2 regions of the Micromonospora sp. NPDC047707 genome follow, and region 1 is predicted to be linked to the other one. Evidence: riboswitches for the same ligand, from Rfam matches in the RefSeq annotation. Region 1 holds a riboswitch; the other holds the start of a gene.

Evidence for each region. Region 1 has a riboswitch for cobalamin ahead of AB0873_RS17370 (cell wall anchor protein). Riboswitches for the same ligand answer to the same signal wherever they lie in the genome.
Region 2: another riboswitch for cobalamin. It lies ahead of cobN (cobaltochelatase subunit CobN); the one in region 1 lies ahead of AB0873_RS17370 (cell wall anchor protein).

Annotation. Positions count from the first base shown of each region.
Region 1 covers NZ_JBEYSU010000014.1:47,800-52,255, forward strand. Annotated here, with positions in the region: gene AB0873_RS17360 (peptidase) at 1-805, shown strand, start outside; gene AB0873_RS17365 (hypothetical protein) at 841-1,326, shown strand; cobalamin riboswitch at 1,414-1,552, shown strand; gene AB0873_RS17370 (cell wall anchor protein) at 1,690-3,144, shown strand; gene AB0873_RS17375 (hypothetical protein) at 3,141-4,052, shown strand; gene AB0873_RS17380 (CbiQ family ECF transporter T component) at 4,045-4,456, shown strand, end outside.
Region 2 covers NZ_JBEYSU010000028.1:24,577-29,032, reverse strand. Annotated here, with positions in the region: gene AB0873_RS24250 (hypothetical protein) at 1-331, shown strand, start outside; gene AB0873_RS24245 (MBL fold metallo-hydrolase) at 359-1,096, opposite strand; cobalamin riboswitch at 1,187-1,316, shown strand; partial or broken gene cobN (cobaltochelatase subunit CobN) at 1,675-4,456, shown strand, end outside.

The sequences.
Region 1 (4,456 bases):
CGCCGGCGTCGCCGACGACTCCGGCGCGCGCGCCCTCGCCTGGGTCACCCGGCCGTACATCCGCGACGGCTACCTCGGCGACGGCACCACCGAGGCGTACGCCGGGGCGACCGCCAAGCTCGCCCTCGCCGTCGACGTGCGCGGCGGTGACCCGACCGACGTCGGCGGACTTGACCTGATCGCCCGGCTGCGCTCGCTGCAGTCGCCCAGTGGACGGTTCACCGACCGGTCCGCCTTCGGTGACTACAGCAACGCGTTCAGCCAGTCCTTCGCGATCCTCGCCCTGCACCGCACCGCGCAGGGTGTGCCCGCGGCGGCGGCCGCCTGGCTGGCCGGTACCCGGTGCCCCGACGGCGGTTACCCGGTGCTCCCTGCTCAGCCGGTCTGCACGTCCGACGTGGACGCCACCGCGATGGCGGCGCAGGCGCTGCGCGCCGCCGATCGGCCGGCCGACGCCGCCGCCGGGCTGCGCTGGCTGGTGTCCGTGCAGGGCGCCGATGGAAGCTTCGCCAACGCGGCCGGCACCCCGAACGCCAACAGCACCGGGCTCGCCGCGCAGGCGCTGCGCGACGGCCACCGGCCGCTGGCCTGGGCGCGGGCTCGCGCGTTCCTGGCCGGGCTCCAGGTCGGCTGCCCCGGCGCGCCGGCCGACCGGGGCGCGGTCGACTTCGACGGTGGCGCCTTCGACCCGGACACCGCCGCCCGCGCCACCGCCCAGGCCGTCCTCGGTCTGACCGGCACCGGCTACGCCCGGTTGTCCGCCGCCGGTGACGCTCCCGGCGCCCCCGTCCCCGCCTGCCCGTGACCCGTCCGGCCGCTCACCCGATTCCAGGAGGACCCGTGTTCCGTCACCGATCCACCGTCCGCACGCGGCTCGCCGGCCTGCTGGCCGCCGCCGTCGCCGCCGTCGCCCTGACCGCCGTCGAGCCGGCGCCCCGGGCGGCACACGCCGCGGCCTGCGTCGGCACCTCAGGGGTCACCGTGGTCGTCGACTTCGCCGCGCTCGGCGGCGGCGTCCAGGTCGCCTGCGCCCCGGGGGACCCGGCCACCGGCCTGGCCGCCCTGCAGGGCGCCGGCTTCACCGTCACCGGCACGAAGCGGTGGGGGTTGGCCTTCATCTGCCGGATCAACGGCAAGCCCACCGCCGCGACCGAGCCGTGCGTCAACACGCCGCCGGCCACCGCGTACTGGTCGTACTGGCACGCCCCGAGCGGCGGCGCCTGGTCCTACAGCACCTCCGGCGCGACCAGCTACAACCCGGCGCCGGGCAGCGTCGAGGGCTGGTCGTTCGGCGCGGGGGCCCCGCCGAGCATCGCCGCTCCCTGAGGCGCCGGCACCAGTGGTGTGACCAGCGGCGCACCGGGTGCCGGCCGCCGCTCTGGCGTCGTCGCGCGCTCGGGCGGTACGGTGTCGGCACCCCGGTGCACGCCGGGCACACAACTGCATACGTCCCGTGCGGGGGGAAGCCGGTAGAAGCCGGCGCTGACCCGCAACCGTGAGCGAACAACCTCTTCGCGAGCCGGAATGCCCCGCCCGGGACGAGCGGCTTCCACTGTCGAGGTCTACAGGGTGAAGTCCGGGCCGCCGAGGTCCGTCCACCCCCGCTCACCGCAGCAACGCGGAGCGGGGTGTCATTCCTCGGGGTGCTTTCCGGAGCCTTCACCGACCGCTCTGCGAAAGGCACCCCTCATGCCCCTGTCCCGGCGTCTCGCCACCGGCCTCGGCGCGGCCGCGGCGACGACTCTCGCCGTGATCGCCGCCGCCCCGCTGACCGTGGTGGCGGCACCCGCCCCGGCCCACGCAGCCGCCGCCCGCGACGCCGCGTCCTGGCTGGCCGACGAGTTCACCGACGGGTCGCTGCCCGGCCCGTTCGGCGGCCAGGACTGGGGCCTGACCATCGACGGCATCCTCGCGATGTCCGCCACCGGCGTGGCCACGCCGACCCGGCAGGCGGCGACCGCGCAGGTCGCGAAGCACGTGCGGTCCTACAACAGCTACGACGACTGGGGCATCGAGGGCTTCACCGACGGCGGGGCGACCGCGAAGCTGCTCTACGCCGCCTCCGCCGCCGGAGCCGATCCCACGGATTTCGGCGGATTCGACCTGCGGGCGGAGACCCTGTCGCTGATCGCCGGAGCGGACGCCGGACACCAGCGGGGACGGATCACCAGCCGCACCACCGCCGACAGCGGCCCGGACGCCAGCAACACGTTCGACCAGTCCTTCGCCGTGCTGGGCCTGGCCCGCAGCGGCGACGTGTCACCGGACACCGTGGACTTCCTCATCCGGCAGCAGTGCGCGGCGGGCGGTTTCCGGCTCTACCCGGACACTGCGGAGGGACCCTCGCCGTCCTGCGACGAGCAGCCGGACGCCACCCTCGACGTCGACTCGACCGCGATGGCCGTGCAGGCGCTGCTGGCCGCCGCCGAGGACGGCGCCACCGGCGCGGCCGACGCGGCGCGCAAGGGCGCGGACTGGCTGGTGGCCCAGCAGCACACCGACGGGTCGTTCGGTGGCTCGGGACCGACGACCGGCGCGAACTCGAACAGCACCGGCCTGGCCGGGCAGGCCCTCGCCGCCGCCGGACGCGACGCCGAGGCCGCCCGGGCCGCAGGGGCGCTGACCGCGCTGCAACTGACCGCGGCGAGCGGCGGCTCAGCCGCCACCGACGCGGGCGCCATCGCCTACAACACCGACGGGCTCACGACCGCCGTCGCGACCGGGATCGCCGACACCGACCGGGACCAGTGGCGCCGGGCCACCGCCCAGGCCCTGCTCGGGCTCGCCCAGGTGCCACTGGGCCGGATCGGCCTCGACCCGCCGCCCACGTCCCCGGAGCCCACCCCGACCGGCACGGCCTCGCCCACCGCCACCGCGTCCCCCACGCCCACCGGATCGCCGACGCCGACCGGCACTGCCACCACCAGCCCGACGCCGAGCGCCACCGTGACCAGCCCGTCGCAGACGCCCTCCCCCACCACCGCAGCGCCGACCACCGCCGCTCCGAGCACGACGCCGGCCGCCCCCGGGCTGGGCGGGCTGCCGACCACCGGCGCGGCGATCACCAGCTACGTGCTGATCGCACTGCTGCTGGTCGGTGGTGGTGTGGTGCTGCTCGTGCTCGGCCGGCGGCGGGCGACATGAATGTCCGGGCCGCCCGTGGGCTGATCGTCGCCCTGGTCGCCGCCGGCGCCGTGGTCGCCCCGGGCACGCCGGCGTCGGCCGCCGGGTCCGCGGGCTTCTGCCCGGACGCCTCCGGGGTGACCGTCGTGGTCGACTTCAACGAACTCGGCGGCGGGACGGTGGTGCGCTGCGCGCGGGGCGCCCAGGCGACCGGTCTCGCGGCGCTCAAGAACGCGGGCTTTCAGATCACCGGCACGCTGCGCTGGGGCGAGGGGTTCATCTGCCGGATCGAGGGCAAGCCGTCGGCCGAGTCGGAGAAGTGCGTCGACACACCGCCGGCCAGCGCCTACTGGTCGTACTGGCACGCTCCGAACGGCGGAAGCTGGACGTACAGCGACAAAGGGGTGCTCAACCGCAAGCCACCGGCCGGCAGCTTCGAGGGCTGGTCGTTCTCCCTCAACCGCAACGCCAACAACGCGCCGCGTCCGGGGATCGCGCCGAAGCGGCCCGCACCTCCACCGCCACCACCCGCGTCGCCACCGGCCCCGCCCCCTCCACCACCACCCGTAGGTGGCGGGCCGGTGGCGCCACCACCGGCAGGAGGGGCCGTGGCACCGCCGCCGGCCGGCGGCGGCCGACCCGATGAGCCCGGCCAGCCGAACCACACCTCCGGCCCCCCGACTCCCGCCGACACGTCACCGGCCGCCAGCACGCCGGGCATGGCGGCACCGGACGCGACGCCGAGTGCTGCCACCGGCTCGGCGCCGACGGGCTCACCCGACGAGTCCGTGGTGACGGAGGTCGCCGCGCCCCGCGACGGCGGTGGTCTGCCGCTGGGCACGGTGGCCGGGGTGCTGCTGCTGGCCGTGCTCGCCGCCGGTGGCCTGGTCGCCGCTCGGCGACGGCGCGCCGCCGACCCGGATGCCTGACGCCCCGGTCGAGCGTTCGCCGGCTGTCGACGCTGGTCGGCAGCCGGCCAGGTGGCCGGCGGCACGGCTGCCTCGGGGGCTGCACCCGGGCGCATGGTGGCTGTGGTCGCTCGGCCTCGCCACAGCGGCCAGCCACACCACCAACCCGCTGCCGCTGGCCCTGCTCGTCGCGGTCGCCGCGCTGGTGGTCGTCCGCCGGCGCGGCGACGCCCCGTGGGCGCTGGCGTTCCGCATGTACGTGTGGCTCGGTGTGGTGATCGTGGCGATGCGGGTGGTGTTCCGGATCGTGTTCGGCGGCGGGCAGGGCGAGCACGTCCTGGTCCGGTTGCCGGAGATCCCGCTGCCGGCGTGGGCGGCGGGCATCCGCCTGTTCGGGCCGGTCGCCGCCGAGCAGGTCCTCGGTG
Region 2 (4,456 bases), on a different contig from region 1:
CAGCCGGCGGTCGCGTACCCGGGGGTCCGAGGGACCGGCGACGAAGCTCGACCGGGAGGCCACCCGCGAGGATCTGGCGGCGCTGGAGGCGTTCGTGGCCAGCCGGACCGGGGTGGAGTTCTACCTGGAACCGGAGACGACCGCGACGAACACGACGGTGGTGGCGATCGCCCACGACGGTGAGTGGATCCGGCGCCGGACCGGGTCGCCCCGGGTGGCGGCGGCCCTCGCGAACCGGCTCGCCCTGCCGTTGTACGAGGCCGCGAAGACCGGGTACCCGGAGCGCATGCGGGCCTGGAACCGGGCCCACCCGGAGCGCCGCGCCCGCTAGGGCCTGTCCTGCCGGCCCCGCCGAGGCTCAGTCCGCGACGGCGGCGCGCGCCTCGTCGAGGGTCATCGTCGGGCTGTGGCTGGAGACGTACCAGCCGACGTCGTCGGTGAGCAGGCGGCGGACCAGGGCCAGGTCCGGCCCGTCGTCGGGCGAGCGCAGGTGCAGCGGCGGCGGGTACCAGCTGTCGCCGAGGAGCAGCACGCCCGAGGCCGGGTCGACCACCACGGTCGAGTCGGGGGCGTGGTGGCCGCCGACGTGCCGGACCAGGACGCCGGTGGGCATCTCCAGCTCGTCGGTGAACGTCCGCGTGGGCGGCCGGACCGTGAAATCGTCCCAGGAGTCCACGGCGAGCGCCCGGGCCCGGAAGCTCGGCCCGAGCCGCGGGTCGGCGCGGACCTGCTCCCGCAGGTAGCGGGTGCTCCACGGGCGGGCCGCCTCGGCGTGCAGCAGGTCGGCGCCGGTGACGTGGCCGACGATCTCCACGCCGGGCCAGGCGCAGGCGCCCCACACGTGGTCCCAGTGGTGGTGGGTGTAGACCAGCCAGCGTGGCTCCGGGAGCCCGGCGGCCCGCAGCGCCACCTGGATCTCGGCGGCGTGCGCCGGGCTCTGGCCCGCGTCGACCAGCACGCTGCCGCGCTCGTCCGCGACCAGTGCGACGGAGGGCCGGACCCAGGCCGGATCCGGGTCGAAAGGGGTCACCCACACCCGACCGGCGACGTGATGGAACTCGATGGCGGGGCTCGCCGCCCCGTCGGTGTCCGCCATCACACCGATCCTAGCTGGACCGTCGGGCACGTGTGGGCCGCGTTGACCGGCCGTCGGAGGTGTGGCAGCATTCGCGGCCGGACGGCAGTGAAGGAAGCCGGTGCGATTCCGGCGCGGTCCCGCCACTGTCACCGGGGAGCGATCCCCCCTCGCGAGTCACGGCCGCGCGTGCGCGGTTGGAAGGCCGGGGGTGAGCGTCGATCCGGGAGCCAGGATACTTCGGCCGTCGGTGCACCCCAGGGCGTGGACACCCGAGGAGGACCCGATGACGCGCAGCGCCCCCGCCATCGACGACGATCGTCGTATCCGTTTCGCGCGTGCCGACGCGCCCGCCGCCGCCCCGCCCGGACGCCCAGCCGCTCCGCACGCGTCGCCCCGACCGGCCCGGCCGGTCGCTTCGCCCTGACCGGCCGGGCCGGTCGGCGCCGACCACGCGCCTGACGAGCCCGCTCGCCGCCGGCCCCGGCGCACCGTCGCGCCGCGCGCCGGCCCACCGCATCCGCTGACCGAGCAGCCATCCCTCGCCCCCAGCCCGACCGGCCTCACCCCCGGGGGCGGGCGTCACTCTTCGGAGCTCCCTCGTGCCCATCCTGCTGCTGTCCACCGCCGACACCGACCTGCTCGCCGCCCGCGCGAGCGGCGCCGACTACCGCCTGGCCAACCCGGCCCGGGTCGCGGCCGACGCCGTACCGGCGCTGGTCGACGGTGCGGACCTGGCCGTCGTACGCCTGCTCGGCGGCCGGGCGGCGTGGCCGGACGGCCTGGCCGCGGTGCTCGCCTCCGGCGTGCCGACGGTCGTGCTGGGCGGCGAGAGCGTGCCGGACGCGGACCTGATGGCGGTCTCCACGGTGCCGTCCGGAGTGGCCACCGAGGCCCTGTCCTACCTGGTGGAGGGCGGTCCGGAGAACCTGGCGCAGCTGGCCCGGTTCCTGTCCGACACGGTGCTGCTCACCGGCGAGGGCTTCGCCCCGCCCGCGCCCACACCGGCGTACGGGATCCACGGCGAGCGGCCGGCCCACCCGGACCGGCCGACCATCGGGATCGTCTTCTACCGGGCGCACGCCCTGGCCGGCAACACCGCGTTCGTCGACACCCTCGCCGACGCCGTCGAGGCGGCCGGCGGCAACGCCCTGCCGATCTTCTGCGGCTCGCTGCGCGGGCTGACCGCCGGCGCCGGACCGCTGGGGCTCTTCGCCCGCTGCGACGCGCTGCTGGTCACGGTCCTCGCCGCCGGTGGCGCGGTCGCCGCCGACGCCTCCGGCGGCGGCGACGAGGACGCCTGGGACGTGGGCGCGCTCGCCGCCCTCGACGTACCGGTGATCCAGGCGCTCTGCCTCACCAGCACCCGCGCGCAGTGGGCCGGCAGCGACGCCGGACTGTCCCCGCTGGACGCGGCCATGCAGGTGGCCATCCCCGAGTTCGACGGGCGGATCGTCACCGTGCCGTTCTCGTTCAAACGGATCGACGCCGACGGGCTGTCGGTGTACGAGCCGGACCCGGAGCGGGCCGCCCGGGTCGCCGGCATCGCCGTGCGGCACGCCCGGCTGCGGCACGTGCCGAACGCCGACAAGCGGCTCGCGGTGGTGCTCAGCTCGTACCCGACGAAGCACTCCCGGGTCGGCAACGCCGTCGGCCTGGACACCCCGGCCAGCGCGGTGCGGCTGCTCACCGCCCTCGCCGACGCCGGATACCACCTGGGCGACGCGCCGGTCCCCGACGACGGGGACACCCTCATCCACGCCCTCATCGCCGCGGGCGGCCACGACGTGGAGTGGCTCACCCCGGAGCAGCTCGCCGCCGCGTCGGCGCGGGTGCCGGGGGAGACGTACCGGCGCTGGTTCGCGGAGGTGCCGGCGGAGCTGCGGGAGGCGATGCGGGAGCACTGGGGTGAGCCGCCCGGTGAGCTGTACACCGACGGCGGCGACATCGTGCTCGCCGGGCTGCGCTTCGGCAACGTGGCGCTGCTGATCCAGCCGCCCCGCGGCTTCGGCGAGAACCCGGTCGCCATCTACCACGACCCGGACCTGCCGCCGAGCCACCACTACCTGGCCGCGTACCGCTGGCTGTCGGCGCCGGTCGCGGACGGCGGCTTCGGCGCCGACGCCGTGGTGCACCTGGGCAAGCACGGCACCCTGGAATGGCTGCCCGGCAAGGGCCTCGGGCTGGCCGCCGACTGCGCCCCGGACGCCGTGCTCGGCGACCTCCCCCTGGTCTACCCGTTCATCGTCAACGACCCCGGGGAGGGTACGCAGGCCAAGCGCCGCGCCCACGCCGTCGTCGTCGACCACCTGGTGCCGCCGATGGCCCGCGCCGAGACGTACGGGGAGCTGGCGAAACTGGAACAGCTCCTCGACGAGTACGCGACCGTGCAGGCCCTCGACCCGGCCAAGGTGCCGGTGGTGCAGGGGCAGATCTGGGACCTGGTGCGGGCCGCCGAGCTGCACCACGACCTGCACCAGGCCGACATGCCGGCCGCCGACGACTTCGACGACTTCGTGCTGCACCTCGACGGGTACCTGTGCGAGGTCAAGGACGTGCAGATCCGCGACGGCCTGCACGTGCTGGCCGCCGCGCCCACCGGCGAGGCGCGGGTCAACCTGGTGCTCGCCGTGCTGCGCGCCCCGCAGGTGTGGGGTGGCGCCCGCGCCCTGCCCGGCCTGCGGCAGGCGCTCGCCGCGAGCTACGGCCTGGACGAGCAGGCGCTGCTCGCGTCGCCGGGCGAGCGGGTGGCGCTGCCGGCGGCGCTCACCGAGGCGGTCGACGGGCCGGCCGCCACCGCCGCCGACGCCGTCGACCTGATCGAGGGCCTGGCCCGCCGGCTCGTGCTCGGCATGGAGACGCTCGGCTGGGACGCCGGCAAGGCCGATGCCGTCGTCGAGGAGGTCACCGGCCGGCCGGTCCCGGACGCCGCCGCCGTGCTGCGGTTCGCCGCCACCGAACTGGTGCCCCGCCTGGACCGCACCACCGACGAGATCGACCGGGTGCTGGGCGCGCTCGGCGGTGGCTTCGTGCCGCCCGGCCCGTCCGGCTCGCCCACCCGCGGCCTGGTCAACGTGCTGCCCACCGGACGCAACTTCTACTCCGTCGACCCGAAGGCCATCCCCAGCCGCAACGCCTGGGACGTGGGCGTGGCCCTGGCCGACTCGCTGCTCGCCCGGCACCTCGCCGACACCGGCGCGTACCCGCGCTCGGTCGGCCTCACCGTGTGGGGCACCAGCGCGATGCGTACCCAGGGCGACGACATCGCCGAGGTGCTCGCGCTGCTCGGCTGCCGGCCCGTCTGGGACGACCGGTCCCGCCGGGTCACCGGCGTCGAGGTGGTGCCCCTGCTCGAGCTGGGCCGGCCCCGCGTCGACGTCA